3 regions of the Streptomyces sp. AK02-01A genome follow, and region 1 is predicted to be linked to each of the others. Evidence: riboswitches for the same ligand, from Rfam matches in the RefSeq annotation. Region 1 holds a riboswitch; each other region holds the start of a gene.

Region 1 (7,275 bases):
CTCAAACCGCGCCGTATCGGCACCGCCGTCGTCCAGCTCCTCATCGACGCCATCGAGGGCATCGAAACCGACGGGCCGGTCGAGCAGGTGATACCGACCGAACTGATCGTCCGGACCTCCTCCCAACGGCGCCCGCCACGCACCACGGTCAGCGCCCCGAGGTCCCCCGCGAGCGACTGAGCGGCGCCCCGGGGGAGTCACAGCCCTCCCCCGGGCGCCCCACCGAAGGCCCAGACCTTTCTCATTTCGGGCGATCGGCGTTAAAACAGCCGGTGAACCACAAGTGCAATCGGATTCACCACCCCTGGTGCGTCACACAGGAGGAGCGGCGTTCCTATGATGGGCGCACGACACCACGGACCTTCCCTTACCTCCGATGGGCTCAGCCCCATCCGACCAGGCGGGCCTGAGAGGTGTACGGCGGCGCGACGGTGGTGGAGGGGTCGATGACACAGGGGGCCGGCCAGGGACCCGCGGTGCGGACGGCGACGTTGCGCGACTTCCGCGTCCCGCCGTACGCACAGGTTCCCGTGCAGTCCGGGCAGCCCGAGCAGTCCGTCCCGGCGACCGGCAGCCTGTCCGGGCATCCCGGCAACGCGATCCCGGACGACGAACTGCCCGAGGGTTACACACCAACCGAACGCGATCTCCCGGTGATCAACGTAGAAGACACCGTCCAGGTACACCTCGCGGCCGAGTCGGCCGGACCCGGCGGCCTCGGACCTCTCTATGTCGTCGGCGACGTCCACGGCTATCTCGACGAACTCCTCGGCTCCCTGGCCGAACAGGGCCTCGTCGATCCCGAGGGCCACTGGGCGGCGGGCACCGCCCGCCTCTGGTTCCTCGGCGACTTCACCGACCGCGGCCCCGACGGCATCGGCGTCATCGATCTCGTCATGCGGCTCTCCGCGGAGGCCGCCGCGGCCGGCGGCTACTGCAAGGCCCTGATGGGCAATCATGAACTCCTGTTCATCGGCGCCAAGCGGTTCGGCGACACACCCGTCAACTCCGGCGCGGGCACTGCCACTTTCCAGGCCGCCTGGCTGCTCAACGGCGGTCAGAGAGCCGACATGGAACGCCTGCAGGATGTCCATCTGCAATGGATGTCGCGGCTCGACGCGGTGGTCGAGGAGGACGGACACCTCTTCATGCACTCCGACACAACCGCGTATCTGGACTACGGATCCACCATCGAGGACGTCAACGACACCGTCCATCAGATCCTCACCCGCAATGACGCCGACGAATGCTGGGATTTGTTCCGCAAGCTCACCAAGCGCTTCGCGTTCCGTGACGAGGGCGGCCCACAAGCCGTGCAGGAACTGCTCTCCCAGTACGGCGGAGAGCGCGTCGTCCACGGCCACAGCCCCATTCCCTATCTGCTCGGCGAAGTCGGCACCGAGGAAGCCTCGGAAGGCGAAGAGGACAGGGGACCAGTGGTGGAAGGGCCACACGTATATGCCGACGGCCTTGCCATCGCGATGGACGGCGGAGTGACCATGGCAGGAAAACTGCTGGTGGTCCAGCTTCCTCTGCACAACTGAAACAACGCGCGGCAGGTGATTTACGCAAACCCCCTGTCACCTCACGCCAAAACAGCTCTACCATCGGCTTATCCGTAGCAGGCTCTCCTCCGCTTTCGCCAACTGCCCGCTACACGTGGGCCGACCGGCCCTACGGAGCATCGGGGGATGCACATGAAAAGCGCTCCGCACCTGCTGAGCGAGGATCGCGTGGATTTCGAGCGGATCCTCGACGACGCGCTGCGCAACGCACACGACCGACCGGATCTCGCCGTGGCCGGGAAGCGGCTCAACACCGAGCAGCTACGCACCATGGCCCTGAACGCCACGGCACTGATAACCACGGCCGCCGCAGCCGAGTACGAGCACTACACCGGTGTGCGCGAGGAGTTCCGTACACCTGCCTCGCCGGACTCCGTCCGCGGTTCCGTCCTCGACCCCGCCGAGGGTCGCGCGACCGCTTCCGGTGCGGGGCTCATGGCCGTCATCACCGTCCTGGTCCCGGTCCTCGGAGGTACCGCCGCGGCGATCTTCCTGCTCGTCGGCTATCTCCTCAAAGCACTCAGCCCACCGCCCGCCTTCGCCGACACCCTGCTCGCCGTCGGCTGGTTCTTCGGCGTCGTCACCGCGATCGGCATCCTGGCGGCCGCGGTAGGTCTGCTGATCACAGCCATGCGCAACAGTGCCACCCAGCTCCCGGCGGAGGAGTCGGACGGCGAGCTGCCGGACGAGGTGGCTCGCGCGAGAGAAGCCTGGCGACACGCTCTGCTGGAGCGCGGCGTTCTGCCGTTTTTGCGGGCCGCTCTGGCCGATCCGAGCGCCGACCCGGCCGCACCGGGCCCGCCCCGCGCGGTGCGGCCTCTTCCCAAGGTCGGCTACAGCCGGCCCGACTTCAGCAGCCCGGACGAAGGCTCCACCACCGGCCGGCGTCCGTCCTTCACCAGCCCGGACTTCACCAGCCCCGATTTCGGCGGACCGGAACACAAGCCGGAGTAGCGACTCCGGCTCGCGGTTCGCCATCGACCACGGCCGGTCCGAGACCCGCGCTCTCACCGGCTCACACAACAGACGCCGTGCCTCCGGCCCGCTGTGGCGCGGGCCGGAGGCACCCGTGGTGCCGGAAAAGGGCAGGCGCTACTCCGCCAGCGGCAGATACACCCGGTTGCCGGCCGCGGCGAACTCCTTGGACTTCTCGGCCATACCGGCCTCGATCTCGGCGCTCTGCATATCACCGCCGTGCCGGGCCCTGATGTCCTGCGAGATCTTCATCGAGCAGAATTTGGGACCGCACATCGAGCAGAAGTGCGCGGTCTTCGCCGGTTCGGCCGGGAGGGTCTCGTCATGGAACTCCCTGGCCGTGTCCGGGTCGAGAGCCAGATTGAACTGGTCCTCCCAGCGGAACTCGAAGCGGGCGTCGGAGAGGGCGTCGTCCCAGTCCTGCGCGCCCGGGTGGCCCTTGGCGAGATCCGCCGCATGCGCCGCGATCTTGTAGGTGATGACGCCCGTCTTGACGTCGTCACGGTCCGGCAGCCCGAGGTGCTCCTTGGGAGTCACGTAGCAGAGCATCGCCGTGCCCCACCAGGCGATCATCGCCGCACCGATGCCGGAGGTGATGTGGTCGTACGCCGGGGCCACATCGGTCGTCAGCGGACCGAGTGTGTAGAACGGCGCCTCCTCGCAGATCTCCTGCTGGAGGTCGATGTTCTCCTTGATCTTGTGCATCGGGACATGGCCCGGGCCTTCGATCATCGTCTGTACGCCCAGCCGTTTGGCGACCGAGTTCAGCTCGCCCAGCGTGCGCAGCTCGGCGAACTGCGCCTCGTCGTTGGCGTCGGCGATGGAGCCGGGCCGCAGACCGTCACCGAGGGAGTACGTCACGTCGTACGACGCGAGAATCTCGCACAGCTCCTCGAAGTTCTCGTACAGGAACGACTCCCTGTGGTGCGCCAGGCACCAGGCGGCCATGATCGAGCCTCCGCGGGAGACGATGCCCGTCTTGCGGCGAGCCGTCAGCGGCACGTAACGCAGCAGCACACCGGCGTGGACCGTCATGTAGTCGACGCCCTGCTCGGCCTGCTCGATGACCGTGTCCTTGTAAATGTCCCAGGTCAGCTCCTCGGCCTTGCCATCGACCTTTTCGAGCGCCTGGTAGAGCGGCACGGTCCCGATGGGGACGGGGGAGTTGCGCAGCACCCATTCGCGCGTGGTGTGGATATTGCGGCCGGTGGAGAGGTCCATGACCGTGTCGGCGCCCCAGCGGGTCGCCCAGGTCATCTTGTCCACCTCCTCCTCGATGGAGGAGGTGACCGCGGAGTTGCCGATATTGGCGTTGACCTTCACCAGGAACCGCTTGCCGATGATCATCGGCTCGATCTCCGGGTGATTGACATTGGCGGGCAGGACGGCGCGGCCCGCGGCGATCTCCTCGCGGACGACCTCCGGTGGCACGTTCTCCCGGATCGCGACGTACTCCATCTCCGGAGTGATGTCCCCGCGACGGGCATAGGTGAGTTGCGTCACCGACTGCCCGTTCCGTGCCCGGCGCGGCTGACGGGGCCTGCCGGGAAAGACGGCGTCGAGGTTGCGCAGCCCTCCGCGCGGTGAGGTGTGCTTGAGCCCGTCGTCCTCGGGGCGAGCGGGCCGGCCCGCATACTCCTCGGTGTCGCCGCGCCCGATGATCCAGTTTTCCCGCAGTGGCACGAGACCGCGGCGTACATCGGTCTCGACGGTGGGGTCGGTGTATGGCCCCGACGTGTCGTACAGCGTCACGTCCTTGCCGTTGGTGAGGTGCACCTGGCGGACAGGCACCTGGATGTCCGGGCGCGAGCCCTGGACATATCCCTTGTGCCAGCCGATGGACCTTTCGGCCTCACTCGGATTCCCCGAGTCGGAGGCAGACGTGTGTGCGTCCTGAACGGTCATGAGACCTACTCCCTACGCCGGCATTACCCGGTAACAGGTTCAGCGGTCGGCGCAGCGCAGGTGTCCAGGGGATGTCCCCGGGACCACACAGTCAGCGCCCTCTCAGCCCGGTGCTCCGAGCTCCCGCGTGTGCAAAGGTGACTCCACGCTAGCGCTCCTCTGGGCGCGCTGAACAGAGGGCCTCTTCCTTCTTGCGATGATTCAGGAGTGACCTCACCCCAGCAGACTCGCCAGCCACATGGCCACTCACACAGTCATGAGCCTGCAGAACCGGTCTCCCGGCACCTTCGCAAGGTCATCGCGGCGGTCCTGATTCCCTTCGCGGCTGCGGTAGTCGTCGGCCTCGCCGTGCTCTGGCCAGGTGGCGCGCCCTCGCATGAGCGCAGCGGTGTCGGCTTCGACCGGCAGACCCAGCAGGGCCGGGTGGTGCAGATCGAGCAGGTCGACTGCAAGGACGTCAACGCCTCTCAGATCCCCGCGTCGACACCTCCGGGCAGCGCGGCGCGGCCAACGGAGACAGGCGACTGCGCGAAGGCCACGATCGAGGTCACGACCGGTAAGGAGAAAGGGCGGACTTTTATCGAGATCGTCCAGCCGGACGCGCCTCGGCAGTTTCACGTGAAACAAGGCGTGATGGTGGCGTACGCACCCGACGCGCCCCATGAACTCCAGTACTCCGTGACCGATGTGAACCGTGCGTTTCCCATGGCTCTGCTGGCCGGGATCTTCGCTCTCGCGGTGGTCGTGGTGGGCCGGATGCGCGGAGTGATGGCGCTCGTCGCGCTCGCCGTCTCGTTCGCCGTACTGACGCTGTTCATCCTGCCCGCGATACTGCAGGGCTCGAATCCGCTGGTCGTGGCCGTGGTGGGGGCGAGCGCGATCATGTTGATCGCGCTCTATATGTGCCATGGCCTCACGGCCCGTACCTCAGTCGCCGTCCTCGGCACATTGATCTCGCTGCTGCTGATCGGGCTGCTGGGATCGCTCTTCATCGGCTGGGCGAGTCTGACCGGCAACACCGACGACAGCACCGGTCTGATCCACGGTCTCTATCCAGGGATCGATATGAGCGGTCTGCTGCTGGCCGGCGTCATCATCGGTTCGCTCGGCGTACTGGACGATGTGACGGTGACGCAGACTTCAGCGGTCTGGGAGCTGCATCAGGCGGACCCGTCCATGGGGCCGCGCGCGCTCTACCGGGCGGCGATCCGGATCGGCCGGGACCATATCGCCTCGGTGGTCAATACGCTCGTTCTCGCCTACGCGGGCGCGGCGCTGCCTCTTCTGCTGCTGTTCTCGATCGCGCAGTCGGGCGTGAGTACCGTCGCCAACAGTGAGCTGGTGGCGGAGGAGATCGTGCGAACCCTGGTGGGTTCGATCGGCCTGGTCGCGTCGGTCCCGGTGACAACGGCTCTGGCGGCGCTGGTGGTCTCCGCCGACCGGTCGGGGCCATCCGGGAGCACGGAGCCGAAGCCCGCCGGCCCCGCGACGGCCCCCTCACTGCCCGGACAGAGTGCACGTGTGTCCGGAGCCGGTGGCAGGGGCCGACGCCACAAGAAATAGAGCGTCCGCACCAGGCGCTTGGGGCCGTACCGCCCGGCGATCTCGCTCAGCCGGCGTTCTCCTCGGCGAGGATGCGGCCGAGCGCTTCCTCCAGACTGCCTTCGAAGTCACCGAGCGTGCGCTCCTGGCCGAGCGGAACCAGTCGGTCGGTCCGGTCGAGGAAGGCCACGAGCGGCGCCGCGCTCACACGGAAGAGCGCGCGGTCGTCACCGACCTGGAGCCGGATATGAACATCGGAGAGGTCCTCGGGCATGGTCGGCGCGATACGCACATCGCCGTCCCCGCTGGGTGTGTTGATGCCGTCGAGCAGCAGTTCGCGGCCGAAGGTCCAGGTGACAGGAGCGTCGCCGGGCAGATGGAAGGTCATGCGCACCGCGTAGGGATCCCCCATCTCATAATGGAGTTCCACCGGAATCCGGAACGAGAGCTCCTCGGAGACGAGGAAGCTCATCAGGACCTCGGCCTGGACCGACTCGCGCATCGTGCACTCCGGAGTAGATGAAGCTGTGGCTGGGAATGATCCCCCTGGACCCTCTTGACGCAATAGTCCTGTACGCGCTAGCGGATCACAAGGAGTAATTTTTCAGATACTGATAGAGAAGGCGAACGCGCTCAGCATGCAACCGATCTCCCTGCGTAACCATTCTGCCGCAGGAAGCAGTCTCTGCTGCTGATCGAGTGGTAGAGAAATGGCCACAGTGGCGGCCGTGGTTCCGGCGGTGACCGGTACGGCCGCGCAGAGCGTGCCCAGCGCGTACTCCTGTCGTGCCACGACCGGCTCCATGCGTCTCAGGGACCCGAGGCGCTTCAGCAGGGCGTTTCGGTCCGGCACGGTGTGGGACGTGAGCGGACGGACAGGGTGGCGGTCCAGATGATCGCGCCGGGATTCGTCGTCGAGTTGACTCAGCAGACACTGCCCGATCGCATGAGCGTGCGCCGTCTCACGGAAGTCGGCCCATTCGTTGACCGCGGGAGCCGAGGGACTGTCGGCCACGGCGACCAGATCGATCTCACCCTCGTGGTAGAGCGCGAAGTAGACCGGGGCGCCGATGGTGTCGCGCCAGTGGCCGATCGAATCAGCGATCTTGCTGCGACGATTCTGCAGGCCTCTCCCGTGGCCCAGGTTCTCCGCAGCGTCACCGAGGACGAAAACACCCCTCTCGCGACGGAGATAGCCCTCGTGCGCCAGCGTGCGCAACAGGTGATAGGCAGTGGGCAGCGGAAGACCGGCCTCGCGGGCGAGCTGCTTCGCGGGGGCTCCGTCCGG
Region 2 (7,275 bases), on a different contig from region 1:
GCCCGGGGATTGGCGACGAAGACCTGGACGGTCTCCGCGCCCAGCTCGCGGGCGTAGGCCAGGCCGGTCGTGGCGAGGCCGCCGGCCACGGGGACATGGCCGCCGACGGGGTTGCGCATGGCGTCTCTAGATTCCTTCGGTCTTGATGGTGATGGTGCTGCCCTCCGGCGCCTCGTCGCCGCCCTCGACGGACTGCTCGGAGACCCTGTCGTCCAGGAACGGGAAGCTGCGGTCGACCTCGACCTGGAAGCCCGCTCCTTCCAGCAGGCTCCTGGCCTCCTTGGTCTTCAGCCCCGTGACATCCGGGACGGAGACCATCCGCGGTCCCTTGGACATCGTCAGCGTGACGGTGTCGCCCCGCGCCAGCCGGGCTCCCTCGGCCGGAGACTGCACGGCGACGGTGCCCTCCTCCTCGGGTGAGTCCACCTGGTCCGAGGCGATCCTGACCTGGAGGCCCGCCTCTTCGAGCTCGGCGGTCGCCTCGTCCACGGACTCACCGGTCACGTCCGTGACCTCGATGGCACTGCCCTTGCTGACGACCAGAGCGACACCGGAGTCCGGCCGGACCTCGCGGCCCGGCGCCGGGTCGGAGCTGATCACCGAGCCCTGCGCCACATCGTCGTCGAACGACCGCCTGACCACTCCGGCGGCCAGCCCGGTCTCCTTCAGCGTACGCCTGGCGTCATCGAGCGACGTGCCCGTGAGATCCGGGACCTGGACGACCTCCGGGCCCCGTGAGACGACGATGGTCACCGGACCGTCGCCGCGCACACGCGCGCGGGCTCCGGGATCGCTGCGCAGGACCGTGCCGCGCGCGAAGGTGTCGCTGAAGTCCCTGGTGACCTTCGCGGCGAGTCCCGCGTCGGCGAGCCGGTTCCTGGCCTCCCGCTCGCTCTGGCCGAGCAGCGAGGGAACGCGGCTGAACTGACCCGAATTGATGTACCAGACTCCGGAACCGATGCCGAGGACCAGCAGCACGGCCACGATCGACGCGATCACGCCTCGCCGGGGCAGCGCTCCTCGGCGGGTCCGCCGGCCCGGTGAGGAGCGGTCCGGCGGCGCCGTCTCCAGCAGGCTCGTGTGCTCGACCGGCGACTCGCGCCGCGGCTCGGCGGGCGTCTGCTCGGGACGTCCGGCGAAGGGGCGAGGGATCACCGACGTACGGTTCTCGGCTCCGGTGCCTGTTCCGGGCCTGGCCCGCGGCGGTACGGCGTCGAGCTGGACGTCGGTGAGTCTGGCGCGGGCTTCGCGGGCCAGCGCGAGCAGCGCCACCGCGTCATAGGGACGGGCGTCGGGGTTACGGGCGGTGGCCGCCGCGACCAGCGCGTCCAGCTCGACGGCGAGACCCGGGACGGCGGCGGACGGCGCGGGCACGTCCTCGTTGAGATGCAGATAGAGCACCTGGGCAGGGGTGTCTCCGGCGTGCGGCTTGGCGCCCGTCAGCATTTCGTGCAGGACGACTCCGCAGGCGTACACATCGACCCGGGTGTCCGAGGCGCCGGACTCGATCTGCTCGGGCGCGAGATACGACACCGTGCCGAGGACGGACCCGGTGGTGCTGGTGACATCGCCCACGGCCCGCACCAGACCGAAGTCCGCGACCTTGACCCGTCCGTCGTCTCCTATGAGGACGTTCTCGGGCTTCATGTCACGGTGGACGAAACCGGCGCGGTGCGCGGCGCCCAGCGCGGCGAGCACCGGCTCCAGGATGTCCAGCGCGGCCCGTGGCTGAAGAGCGCCACGCTCGCGCAGGACATCACGCAGAGTGCAGCCCGCGACGTACTCCATCGCCAGATAGACGTACGCGCCTTGCGCGCCCTGGTCGAAGACCGCGACCACATTGGGATGGGACAGCCGGGCCACCGACTTGGCCTCGCGGATGAAGCGCTCCACGAAGCTGGCGTCGGCGGCGAGGGCCGGATGCATGACCTTGAGGGCCAGGACCCGGTCCAGCCGGATGTCGACGGCCCGGTAGACCGTGGCCATGCCGCCGACGGCGATGCGGGCATCGACGCGGTAGCGGCCGTCGAGCACCTGCCCGACGATGGGATCCTGAAGGGTCGTATCCACGTCGGCGAGTCTACGATCCGCGGCGGACACTCCCGAAGCCCTGGGGCAGACCGGACACACTTCCGCAGCCGAGCCGTGACAGCGGCGGCCCGCTCCTCGCGGGACGGACCGGGCCGGTGGCCGCGCGGTGACGGCGCGTGAGCGGTGCCCGTACGGCTGACCGAGGAGCGCCACGCGTCACACGGTCCTGACACCGCCGGTATCCGGGAACGCCGGGCGCTCCGGGTCCAGCGCCGCCAGTCCCTCCGCCGGCGACGACGCCTCCGCGAAGTGCCGGCGCGGGATACGGCCGGCGCGGTACGCGAGCCGGCCCGCCTCCACCGCGTGCCGCATCGCCTCGGCCATCAGCACCGGCTCCTGCGCCCGGGTGACCGCCGAGGCCAGCATCACGGCGGCGCAGCCCAGCTCCATGGCGAGCGCCGCGTCCGAGGCGGTGCCCGCGCCCGCGTCCAGGATCACCGGCACCCGCGCCCGCGCCACGATCAGCTCGAAGTTGTGCGGATTGCGGATGCCCAGTCCGGAGCCGATCGGCGAGCCGAGCGGCATGATCGCGGCGCAGCCCACGTCCTCCAGCTTTCTGGCGAGCACCGGATCGTCGTTGGTGTACGGGAGGACCGTGAAACCGTCGTCGACCAGCGTCTCGGCGGCGTCGAGCAGCTCGATCGGGTCGGGCAGCAGGGTGCGTTCGTCCGCGACCACCTCCAGCTTGATCCAGTCCGTGCCGAGCGCCTCGCGGGCGAGGCGCGCGGTGAGCACCGCCTCGCCCGCGGTGAAGCAGCCGGCGGTGTTGGGCAGCGCGCGGATGCCCAGAGAGCCGAGCACGGAGAGGACGGAGCCCTGGACCGCGGGATCCAGGCGGCGCATCGCGACCGTGGTGAGTTCGGTGCCGGAGGCGATCAGGGAGCGTTCCAGTACGTCGAGGCTGGGCGCCCCGCCCGTACCCATGATCAGCCGGGAGTTGAACGTGGTGGAGCCGATGGTGAGGCGGTCGTCCGCCATGACTGGTCAGCCTCCTTGGACGGCGGTGAGCACTTCCACCCGGTCGCCGTCGCCGAGCAGGGTGCCGGACCAGCGGGTGCGCGGGACGACCGTCTCGTTGACGGCGGCGGCGACGCCGGAAGGCGCGGGAGTGAGGGCCGCCACCAGGATGTCGAGCGTGGTGGCCGCCGCCAGCTCGCGCGGCTCGCCGTTCACGGACACGTTGACGATGTCTGGGTTCGTACGGGTCATGCGGGCTGCTCCTGACGTACGGACGCGGCGGTGGAGAAGCGCCGAGGAGTGAACGGGCGGGCCTCCGTGGGGAGTTCGCCCGTGGTCAGTACGGTGGCCATGACATCGCCGGTGATGGGCGTGAGCAGAACACCGTTGCGGTAATGGCCGGTGGCCAGGTGCAGGCCCGGCAGCGCGGTGGGACCGAGCAGCGGCGCGTTGTCCGGCGATCCGGGGCGCAGCCCGGCGAGGGTCTCGGTGAGCGGCAGTTCGGTGATGCCGGGGACCAGTTCATGGGCGTCCCGCAGCAGTTCGTACACACCGCCCGCGGTCACCGAGGTGTCCCAGCCCAGTTCTTCGCTGGTGGCGCCGACGACCAGTTCGCCGTTCTCGCGCGGGACCAGATAGACATGGCTTCCGCGCACCACCGCCCGTACCGTCCGGGACAGGAACGGCGCGTACGCGCGGGGCACCGTCAGCCGCAGGACCTGGCCCTTGACCGGACGTACCGGCGGCAGGACGTCTTCCGGCACTCCGTCGAGCTTTCCGCTGAGGCTGCCGCCCGCCAGGACGGTCTGGTCCGCGCTGAGCGCGCGGCCGTCGGCGAGGACGGCGCCGGTGGCGCGGTCGCCTTCGACCCGGAGCCGCTCGGCCCAGCAGCGGTGGAAGACCACTCCGGCCCGTTCGCACGCCGTCACCAGGGCCGCCGCCAGCCGGCGCGGATCGATCTGATGGTCGCCGTCCACCCGCAGACCGCCGCGCACGCCCGGCGCGAGCATCGGCTCCAGGCGCCGGCACTCGCGGCCCGTGAGCCACTCGGACGTGAGCCCCGAGCGCCGCTGGAAGGCGTGCAGCTCGCGGAGCTGGGTCCGGTCGTCGGCGTCGAGCGCCACGGAGAGCGCACCGCAGGCGCGGTAGCCGGTGTCCTGGCCGCTCACCGCCTCCAGTTCGGCGACGAAGTCCGGATAGCGCGCGGCGGAGGCGAGATTGAGAGCGAGCAAGGTCTGCTCGCCGTAGTGGAGTTCGGTGACGGCCGCGAGCATGCCCGCCGCGACCCGCGCGGCTCCGCCGCCGGGATCGGGATCCGCCACGGCGGTACGCAGCCCGCGCTGCGCCGCCCGCCAGGCCGTGACCAGACCGATGATCCCGCCTCCGACGACCAGCACATCGGAGCCCGTACCGCTGGTGCCGGGTTTCTCGTGAGACGACTGCATGGGCGTCCAGCCCCTCCCTTCGCCGGCATGACCCGGATCAGGTTCGTACGGTCGGAGGCCGTCTCAGCCTCCCTCTCAGCCCGGTGCGTCCAGGCTCCCGCGAGGTAGTGTCCGATCCAGACTAACGCCCCGTCCCCTCGCTCAGTAAGGGAGCGGTCACCGTGTCCCGTTCGCTGGACGGACTCGTCCTCGCCCGGGCGATCGGGCTCTAAGGTGATCAGGTGAGTGAGCAGCAGCGGGAAGCCCTGGAGCGGACGCACGCGGACGATGGACCGGCGGGAGAGCCGCGCGTGGTCATTGTCGGCGCCGGCATGGCCGGGGTGCAGACCGCCGTGGCGCTGCGGGAAAAGGGCTATCGCGGACCGGTCACTCTGATCGGAGCCGAATCGCATCCGCCGTACGACCGGCCGCCGCTCTCCAAGGCCCTGCTGCTGGGCAAGGCGGACAGCTCCGCCTTCGACATCGATTTCGCGGCGTTCTCCGTCGAGCTGCGGCTCGGACTCGAAGTGACCGGACTGCGCGCCGCCGAACGGGAGATCGACACGGCCGCCGGTCCCGTCCCGTACGACGTGCTGGTCGTCGCCACCGGCGCGGAGCCGATCAGGCTGCCCGGTGCCGAGGGCGTGCCCGGTGTACATCTGCTGCGCACGCTGGACGACGCGGAGCGGCTGCGTCCGGTGCTGGCCCGGCAGCACGAGATCGTGGTGGTCGGCGCGGGCTGGATCGGCGCGGAGTTCGCCACGGCGGCCCGCGAGGCCGGGTGCGCGGTGACGGTCGTCGAGGCCGCGGACCGGCCGCTCGCGGGCGCTCTGCCGGCCGAGGTCGCCGCTCCCATGGCCGGCTGGTACGCGGAGAGCGGCGCCGAACTGCTGACGAACGCGCGCGTGGCCGGGGTCGAGCCCGGAGCGGTGGTTCTCGCGGACGGCCGGCGGCTGAGCGCCGGCGCGGTGGTCGTGGGCATCGGAGCGCGGCCCGCGACGGACTGGCTGGGCGGCTCCGGTATCGACCTCGGACCGGACGGATCGGTCACGGCCGACGAGCGGCTGCGTGCCTCGCTGCCGGATGTGTACGCCGTGGGCGACTGTGCCTCCTTCCCTTCCGCCCGTTACGGCGAGCGACTGCTCGTGCACCACTGGGACAACGCGCTCCAGGGGCCGCGGACGGTCGCGGCCCAGATCGTCGGCGAGAGCGAGCGGATCTACGATCCCGTGCCGTACTTCTGGTCCGAGCAGTTCGGCCGGTTCGTGCAGTACGCGGGCCACACCACCGAGCGGTCGGCCTCCGCCGGCACGCTGGTGTGGCGCGGCGATCCCGCGGAGGCCGCCTGGTCGGTGGTGTGGCTGCGGGACGGGGTGCTGGTCGCGCTGCTCGCCGTCGGCAGACCCCGGGACCTGGCACAGGGCCGCAAGCTGATCGAGGCGGGCGCACGGCTGGATCCGGCGCGGGCCGCGGACGCCTCCGTACCGCTGCGGAAAGCCGTTCTCTGACGCTGTCGTCCCGGCTTCCGGCGGCCCTGGCGGCTCCCGTCGCCGGGCCCGGACGGCCACGACTGGGTGCCTCGGCTACCGTCTGTCAGTCCGGGATGGCACGCTTGTCCTGTGACCGAGATTGACGTAAAGATCGATGCTCTCGTCCCCGCCTGGCTCCACCTGCCCGACATCGCGGAAATGCTCGATGTCGAGGTGACGCGTGTGCGGCAGTTGGTCAAGGAAGGCCAGCTGATCGCCGTGCGCCGCGGTGAGAACAGGACGCTTCAGGTGCCGGCCGCCTTCATTGACGGCGGCAAGGTCGTCAAGGGCCTCGCCGGCACTCTGACGCTGCTGAGGGACGACAGTTTCACCGACGAAGAGATGCTCGAATGGCTCTTCACCCCCGACCCGACCCTGCCGGGCACGCCCGCGCAGGCGCTCAGCGAGAATCGCGGCACGGAGGTGAAGCGCCGGGCCCAGGCGCTCGCCGTCTGACGACCTCATCACCCGCGGTGTGCGGCGCCCCGTGATGACCGCGCGCGGTCATGGCGCCGCCGCACACCGCCGACCCAACGGGGGAACACGACATGTCCACGGCCATATCCGCGGCTCACGCACCGCTGTCCGCCGCCCGGATCTATCTGTGCACGGACGCCCGCAAGAGGCAGGCGGATCTCCCGGAGTTCCTCGACGCGGTGCTCGCGTCCGGCGTGGACATCGTGCAGTTGCGTGACAAGGGCATGGAGGCGGCCGAGGAGCTGGAACACCTCCAGGTCTTCGCGGACGCCTGCCGCCGCCACGGAGCGCTTCTCGCCGTGAACGACCGCGCGGACGTCGCGCACGCCATCGGGGCCGACGTCCTGCATCTGGGCCAGGGCGACCTGCCCGTCCCGGCGGCCCGCGCGATCCTCGGGGACACACCGCTGATCGGCCGCTCCACTCATGCGGAGGCCGAGGTGGACGCGGCGGCCGCGGAGCCCGGTGTGGACTACTTCTGTGTCGGCCCGTGCTGGCCCACTCCGACCAAGCCGGGCCGTCACGCGCCGGGTCTCGGCCTGGTGCGGTACGCGGCCGCGCGGGCCGGCGAGCGTCCGTGGTTCGCGATCGGAGGGATCGACGCGGGCAATCTCGACCAGGTGCTGGACGCCGGCGCCCGCCGCATCGTCGTCGTACGGGCGATCACCGAGGCCGACGACCCGGCCGAGGCGACCGCGGCCCTGGCCAAGCGGGTGGCGGAACGCGCCGGGTGACGCGTCCGGACCGTGTTGTCACGGCGGGTGTCCGGCGGTTCGCGATGGTGTCCTCCAGGGATC
Region 3 (7,275 bases), on a different contig from region 1:
CGCCGTGTCGCCGAGGCCACCTCGCGCGAGGAGGGCAAGCCCGAGGCCGCCCTGCCGAAGATCGTCGAGGGTCGCGTCAACGGCTTCTTCAAGGAGGTCACCCTCCTCGACCAGCCGTTCGCCAAGGACAACAAGAAGACCGTCAAGAAGATTCTGGACGAGGCCGGTGTCACGCTGAAGCGCTTCGCGCGCATCCGCGTCGGCGCCTGACCGTCAGCGCAGTCGTACACGCACGACGGCGGACCCCGCTAGGGTCGGGGACAGTCGCCGGACGAGTACGCGCCGGACGACCGCAGATCTGACGAGGAGGCCATTGCCGCTAGGGATACACACACCCACCGGCAATGGCCTTCTTCGTATGTGCACGAGGAGATCCCCATGAACAAGGGCGCGGACGCCATCCAGTCCCCCGATGACAAGGACGACAAGAGCGACCCCGGCAAAAAGGCCGGACGCTTCATGCTGAAACTGTCCGGTGAGGCGTTCGCCGGCCGGGGAGCGCTCGGCGTCGATCCCGACGTCGTACACGCGGTCGCCCGCGAGATCGCCGCCGTCGTCAGGGACGGTGCCCAGATCGCGGTCGTCATCGGCGGTGGCAACTTCTTCCGCGGCGCCGAACTCCAGCAGCGCGGCATGGACCGGGCCCGCTCCGACTACATGGGCATGCTCGGTACGGTCATGAACTGTCTGGCGCTCCAGGACTTCCTGGAGAAGGAGGGGATCGACTCCCGCGTCCAGACCGCCATCACCATGGGGCAGGTCGCGGAGCCGTATATCCCGCTGCGCGCCGTGCGCCACCTGGAGAAGGGCCGCGTCGTCATCTTCGGCGCCGGTATGGGCATGCCGTACTTCTCCACCGACACCACCGCCGCCCAGCGCGCCCTGGAGATCGACGCCGAGGCCCTGCTGATGGGGAAGAACGGTGTGGACGGGGTGTACGACTCCGATCCCAAGACCAACCCGGCCGCGGTCAAGTTCGACGCACTGGAGTACAGCGAGGTCATCGCCGGCGATCTGCGCGTCGCGGACATGACCGCCATCACGCTGTGCCAGGACAACAAGCTGCCGATCCTCGTCTTCGAATTGCTCACCGAGGGCAATATCGCGCGCGCGGTCAAGGGTGAGAAGATCGGCACGCTCGTGAGCGACCAGGGCACCCGGACCTGATCCGGGTCGGCCCCGCACGGGGATGGACAAAGCCCTGCCGGTCGGACACCGTGCAGGACAAGACGCGACGCAGGTTCCGCCGGACCGGCAGCAGGCCGGGCCCACTCAAGACACGCAGGAGCAAGTGGTGATCGAAGAGACCCTCCTCGAGGCCGAGGAGAAGATGGAGAAGGCCGTCCTGGTCGCCAAAGACGACTTCGCCGCGATCCGCACCGGCCGGGCCCACCCGGCGATGTTCAACAAGATCGCGGCGGACTACTACGGCGCGATGACCCCGATCAACCAGCTGGCGTCGTTCGCCGTGCCCGAGGCGCGGATGGCGGTGGTGACCCCGTTCGACAAGAGCGCGCTGCGCAATATCGAGCAGGCGATCCGTGACTCCGACCTCGGTGTCAACCCGAGCAACGACGGCAATATCATCCGGGTGGTGTTCCCCGAGCTGACGCAGGACCGCCGCAAGGAGTTCATCAAGGTCGCCAAGACCAAGGCGGAGGACTCCAAGATCTCGATCCGCGCCGTCCGCCGCAAGGCCAAGGAGACCATCGACAAGCTGGTCAAGGACGGCGAGGTGGGCGAGGACGAGGGACGCCGCGCCGAGAAGGAGCTCGACGACACCACCGCGAAGTATGTCGCGCAGGTCGACGAGCTGCTCAAGCACAAGGAAGCCGAGCTGCTCGAAGTCTGATGAACGACTCTTCCTGGCGGGCCCCGGCGACAGCCGGTTACTGGCCGCCCGAGCAGGGGGCTGCCCCGGCGGGTCCCGCATACGATGAGCACCCCGCACAGCAGACTCGGCCCATGCCCATCGTGCCCGACGGACCCGCGAACGGCGGGGACCAGGATGACGAACGGGGGGCTGCTCGGCCGGAGGGCCCCCAGTTCCGCGACAAGATTCCGCAGGAGCCCATGGCCGCACCTCCACCGCCGCCGCAGAAGAAGCGGGCCGGCCGTGATCTGCGTGCGGCCATAGGAGTGGGTCTCGGGCTCGGCGCCGTCGTCGTGGCGTCGCTCTTCATCGTCAAGGCCGTGTTCATCGGCGTCATAGCGGTGGCCGTGGTCGTCGGGCTGTGGGAGCTGACGTCCAGGCTCGACGAGAAGAAGGGCATCAAGGCGCCGCTCGTGCCGCTGGCCGTCGGCGGTGCCGCGATGGTCGTCGCCGGCTATGTGCGCGGCGCCGAGGGCGCGTGGGTCGCGATGGCCCTGACCGCGCTCGCGGTGCTGGTCTGGCGGATGACCGAACCTCCCGAGGGCTATCTCAGGGATGTCACCGCGGGCGTCTTCGCCGCGTTCTACGTGCCGTTCCTGGCCACCTTCGTCGCGATGATGCTCACGGCGGACGACGGCCCGCGACGGGTGCTGATGTTCCTGGTGCTGACCGTCGTCAGCGACACGGGCGCGTACGCGGTGGGCTGGCGCTTCGGCACCCACAAGCTCGCGCCGCGCATCAGCCCCGGCAAGACGCGGGAGGGCCTGCTCGGTGCCGTGGTCTTCGCCATGGCGGCCGGCGCGCTGTGTATGCAGTTCATCATCGACGACGGGATCTGGTGGCAGGGCCTGGTGCTCGGTCTGGCCGTCGCGGCCAGCGCCACCCTCGGTGATCTCGGCGAGTCCATGATCAAGCGGGATCTCGGCATCAAGGACATGGGCACGCTGCTGCCGGGCCACGGCGGCATCATGGACCGGCTCGACTCCCTGCTGCCCACCGCACCGGTGGTCTGGCTACTGCTGGTGATCTTCGTCGGTACGGGCTGAACGGCACGGGTACTCTGGAAGGGCTCGCCGCCCACCGGTGGCGAGCCCCTTCACTCCCGCGACTGCGGGGCTGATCCCGTGAGGTCTCCCGGCACCGGCATTGTCGTGTCGTTCTCTCCGCGCCAGCGGGGATGGCCCGGCCTCGCCGTACCGAGGAGATTTCACACATGGCCCCGCCGACTCCGGGAGAACTCACCTTTGCCGCGCCGCGTGGTGCCAAGAAGCCGCCGCGGCACCTCGCCGACATGACGCCGGCCGAGCGCCGCGAAGCGGTCACCGCGATCGGCGAGAAGGGGTTCCGCGCCAAGCAGTTGTCGCAGCACTACTTCGCGCGCTACATACACGACCCCGAGCAGTGGACCGACATCCCGGCCGCCTCCCGCCAGAAGCTCGCGACGGAGCTGCTGCCCGATCTGATGTCGGTGGTCCGGCACATCTCCTGCGACGACGACACCACGCGTAAGACGCTCTGGCGGCTGCACGACGGCACCCTCGTCGAGTCCGTGCTGATGCGCTATCCGGACCGCGTCACCATGTGCGTCTCGTCACAGGCGGGCTGCGGGATGAACTGCCCGTTCTGCGCGACCGGACAGGCCGGCCTGGACCGCAATCTGTCCACCGCCGAGATCGTGCACCAGATCGTCGACGGCATGCGCGCCCTGCGCGACGGCGAGGTCCCCGGCGGTCCTTCGCGGCTCTCCAACATCGTCTTCATGGGCATGGGCGAGCCGCTCGCCAACTACAACCGCGTGGTCGGAGCGATCCGCCGGCTGACCGACCCCGAGCCGGACGGCCTCGGAATCTCGCAGCGCGGCATCACCGTCTCGACGGTCGGCCTGGTGCCGGCGATGCTGCGCTTCGCCGACGAGGGCTTCAAGTGCCGGCTCGCCGTGTCCCTGCACGCACCGGACGACGAGCTGCGCGACACCCTTGTCCCCGTCAACACCCGCTGGAAGGTCCGCGAGGTGCTGGACGCCGCCTGGGAGTACGCGGAGAAGTCCGGCCGCCGTGTCTCCATCGAGTACGCGCTGATCCGGGACATCAACGACCAGGCCTGGCGCGGCGACCGCCTCGGCAGGCTCCTCAAGGGCAAGCGGGTGCACGTCAATCTGATCCCGCTCAACCCGACTCCGGGATCGAAGTGGACGGCGTCGCGCCCCGAGGACGAGAAGGCGTTCGTGGAGGCGATCGCGGCCCACGGAGTGCCGGTGACCGTACGGGACACCCGTGGCCAGGAGATCGACGGAGCGTGCGGACAGCTCGCGGCGTCGGAGCGGTAGCGGCGCGAGCAGCGCGCGGGAAGGCACCCGGGAGGTGAACCGGGTGTCCGAAAAGCCGCCCTGTACGCTGAGCTCGAAAACATCACATATTCCGACAGGGGAGCGCCACAGCGCTGAGAGTGCGGCACATGTCCGGTGTCAACGGGCAGCGGCCGCAGACCCTCTGGACCTTGCCCAGGTCATTCTGGGTAGGAAGTTCGGACATCACTCAAGCTGTTGCGCCCTGCCCGGGGTCCGGCCCGTCCGGACTCCGGGCAGGGCCGCGTCTTCTCCTGGACACCCCAGGAGGAAATCCAGTGACCACCATCAGGAAGACCGCGGTCGCGGCGCTCGCCGCCGCGCTCGGCGTCGCGGCGCTCGGTGCCTGCGGCGGCTCCGAGCCGTCCGACAGCGGCGGCAGCGGCGGCTCGGCGTCCAAGACCGTCACGCTCGTCAGCCATGACTCGTTCACCGCCTCGCCCGACGTGCTGAAGGCGTTCACGCAGGAGACCGGCTACACGGTCAAGGTGCTGAAGAGCGGAGACGCCGGCGAGGCCCTCAACAAGGAGATCCTGACGAAGGGTTCGCCGCAGGGTGATGTCTTCTTCGGCGTGGACAACACCCTGCTCTCGCGCGCTCTCGACAACGGTCTGTTCACGCCGTACGAGGCGAAGGGCCTGGACCGGGTCGACGCGGGCACACGGCTCGACCAGGGAAAGAACCGCGTCACTCCGATCGACACCGGCGACCTCTGCGTCAACTACGACAAGAAGTACTTCGCCGACAAGAAGCTCGCACCGCCGACGTCCTTCGACGATCTGGTCAAGCCCGCGTACAAGGACCTGCTCGTCACCGAGAACGCCGCGACGTCCTCACCCGGTCTCGGCTTCCTCCTCGGCTCCGTCGCTCGGTACGGCGACGACGGCTGGCAGGACTACTGGAAGAAGCTCAAGGCCAACGGCGTCCGGGTCGTCGACAGCTGGGAGCAGGCCTACAACGAGGAGTTCTCCGGCTCCGCCGGCGGCAAGAAGGCCAAGGCGGACCGGCCGCTCGTCGTCTCGTACGCCTCCAGCCCGCCGGCCGAGGTGCTGTACGCCGAGCCGCAGCCCAAGGAGGCACCGACCGGCGTCTCCACCGAAACCTGCTTCCGGCAGATCGAGTTCGCGGGACTGCTCGACGGCGCGAAGAACGAGGCCGGCGGCAAGGCTCTGCTGGACTTCCTGATCAGTGACCGGTTCCAGGCGGACATGCCGCTGAACATGTTCGTGAACCCGGTGGTGAAGAGCGTCGGACTGCCGAAGCTGTTCACCGAGTTCGGCGCGACCGTCGCCAAGCCGGAGACCGTGGCTCCCGACCGGATCGCCGCCAACCGTGAGCAGTGGATCCAGTCGTGGTCCTCACTCGTAGTGAAGTAACGGCGGGACGGCGGACCGCCGGGCGTGGGAACGCGGTGCGGCTCGGCCTGATGGCCGTGCCCGTCGCGTTCTTCGCCGTCTTCTTCGCCTATCCGGTGGCCGCGATCGTCGGTCGCGGTCTGCGGGCGGACGGAGCCTGGCGGTTCGGCCGGATCGGCGAGGTGCTGAGCCGGCCGGACATCCTCGACGTCCTGTGGTTCACCACCTGGCAGGCGTTCGCCTCCACCGCGCTCACCCTGCTGATCGCGCTGCCCGGCGCCTTTGTCTTCGCGCGTTTCGAGTTCCCGGGCAAGCAGGTGCTGCGCGCGGTGGTCACCGTGCCGTTCGTCCTGCCGACCGTGGTCGCCGGCACGGCCTTCCTGGCGCTCCTCGGACGCGGCGGACTGCTCGACCGGCTGTGGAGCGTGCGGCTCGACACCACGGTCTGGGCGATCCTCCTCGCGCATGTCTTCTTCAACTACGCGGTGGTCGTACGGACGGTGGGCGGTCTGTGGGCGCAGCTCGATCCGCGCCAGGAGGAGGCCGCGCGGGTCCTGGGCGCGGGACGGCTCGCGGCCTGGTGGCGGGTGACGCTGCCCGCGCTCGCTCCCGCCGTCGCGGCCGCCGCGCTGATGGTCTTCCTCTTCACCTTCACCTCCTTCGGAGTCGTACAGATCCTGGGCGGCCCCGCCTACTCCACTCTGGAGGTGGAGATCTACCGGCAGACGGCGCAGTTGCTCGACCTGCCGACGGCGGCGGTGCTGACGCTGGTGCAGTTCGCCGCGGTCGGCGCGATCCTGGCGGTGCACGCGTGGACCGTGCGCAGACGCGAGACCGCGCTGAAGCTGGTCGATCCGGCGGGGACCGCGAGCCGGCCGCGCGGCGCCGGACAGTGGACGCTGCTCGGCGGCGTCCTCGCCACCGTGCTGGTGCTGATCCTGCTGCCTCTCGCGGTGCTGGTGGAGCGGTCCCTGGACGGTCCCGGAGGGTACGGCTTCGCCTTCTACCGGGCGCTCGGGTCGGTGGAGGCGAGCGGCGGCACATTTCTCGTACCTCCGCTGGAAGCGGTGTGGAACTCCCTGCGGTACGCGCTGGTCGCGACGGCCGTCGCGCTGCTGGTCGGCGGACTCGCCGCCGGCGCGCTGACCCGCCGGGCCGGGCGGCTGGTGCGCGGTTTCGACGCGCTGCTGATGCTTCCGCTCGGTGTGTCCGCCGTGACCGTCGGCTTCGGCTTCCTGATCACACTCGACAAGCCTCCGCTGGATCTGCGGGCCTCCTGGATCCTGGTGCCGCTCGCCCAGGCGCTGGTCGGGGTCCCTTTTGTCGTACGGACCATGCTGCCGGTGCTGCGCGCGGTGGACGGACGGCTGCGTGAGGCGGCCGCGGTCCTCGGCGCGTCACCGCTGCGCGCCTGGCGGGAGGTCGATCTGCCGCTGGTGCGGCGGGCGTCGCTGGTGGCCGCCGGTTTCGCCTTCGCCGTGTCCCTGGGCGAATTCGGAGCGACGGTCTTCATCGCGCGACCGGACCGGCCGACCCTCCCGGTCGCCGTGGCACGGCTGCTGGGACGGCCCGGTGAGCTCAACTACGGCCAGGCGATGGCACTGAGCACCGTGCTGATGGTGGTGTGCGCGGTGTCGCTGCTGGCGCTCGAACGTATCCGTACCGACCGTTCCGGGGAGTTCTGATGGCCTTGCTGACCTTGG

The links. A riboswitch is a leader RNA that binds a small molecule or an ion and turns the genes downstream of it on or off. The one in region 1 is predicted to bind thiamine pyrophosphate.
Region 2: linked by a shared signal. The riboswitch ahead of thiO (glycine oxidase ThiO) and the one ahead of thiC (phosphomethylpyrimidine synthase ThiC) in region 1 are both predicted to bind thiamine pyrophosphate.
Region 3: linked by a shared signal. The riboswitch ahead of PV679_RS27840 (thiamine ABC transporter substrate-binding protein) and the one ahead of thiC (phosphomethylpyrimidine synthase ThiC) in region 1 are both predicted to bind thiamine pyrophosphate.

Annotation. Positions count from the first base shown of each region.
Region 1 is NZ_JARBAE010000021.1:73,962-81,236, reverse strand. Features, by position in the region: gene PV679_RS20430 (LacI family DNA-binding transcriptional regulator) at 1-180, shown strand, start outside; gene PV679_RS20425 (metallophosphoesterase) at 432-1,544, shown strand; gene PV679_RS20420 (hypothetical protein) at 1,692-2,519, shown strand; gene thiC (phosphomethylpyrimidine synthase ThiC) at 2,658-4,445, opposite strand; TPP riboswitch at 4,438-4,582, opposite strand; gene PV679_RS20410 (YibE/F family protein) at 4,653-6,008, shown strand; gene PV679_RS20405 (SsgA family sporulation/cell division regulator) at 6,055-6,489, opposite strand; gene PV679_RS20400 (IclR family transcriptional regulator) at 6,592-7,275, opposite strand, start outside.
Region 2 is NZ_JARBAE010000020.1:103,793-111,067, reverse strand. Features, by position in the region: gene PV679_RS19980 (deoxyribonuclease IV) at 1-119, opposite strand, end outside; gene pknB (Stk1 family PASTA domain-containing Ser/Thr kinase) at 127-2,070, opposite strand; gene PV679_RS19970 (thiazole synthase) at 2,248-3,069, opposite strand; gene thiS (sulfur carrier protein ThiS) at 3,076-3,300, opposite strand; gene thiO (glycine oxidase ThiO) at 3,297-4,493, opposite strand; TPP riboswitch at 4,491-4,604, opposite strand; gene PV679_RS19955 (NAD(P)/FAD-dependent oxidoreductase) at 4,715-5,980, shown strand; gene PV679_RS19950 (Rv2175c family DNA-binding protein) at 6,092-6,457, shown strand; gene thiE (thiamine phosphate synthase) at 6,550-7,212, shown strand.
Region 3 is NZ_JARBAE010000038.1:39,602-46,876, reverse strand. Features, by position in the region: gene tsf (translation elongation factor Ts) at 1-210, shown strand, start outside; gene pyrH (UMP kinase) at 379-1,167, shown strand; gene frr (ribosome recycling factor) at 1,295-1,852, shown strand; gene PV679_RS27850 (phosphatidate cytidylyltransferase) at 1,852-2,919, shown strand; gene rlmN (23S rRNA (adenine(2503)-C(2))-methyltransferase RlmN) at 3,087-4,199, shown strand; TPP riboswitch at 4,286-4,412, shown strand; gene PV679_RS27840 (thiamine ABC transporter substrate-binding protein) at 4,496-5,593, shown strand; gene PV679_RS27835 (iron ABC transporter permease) at 5,644-7,257, shown strand; gene PV679_RS27830 (ABC transporter ATP-binding protein) at 7,257-7,275, shown strand, end outside.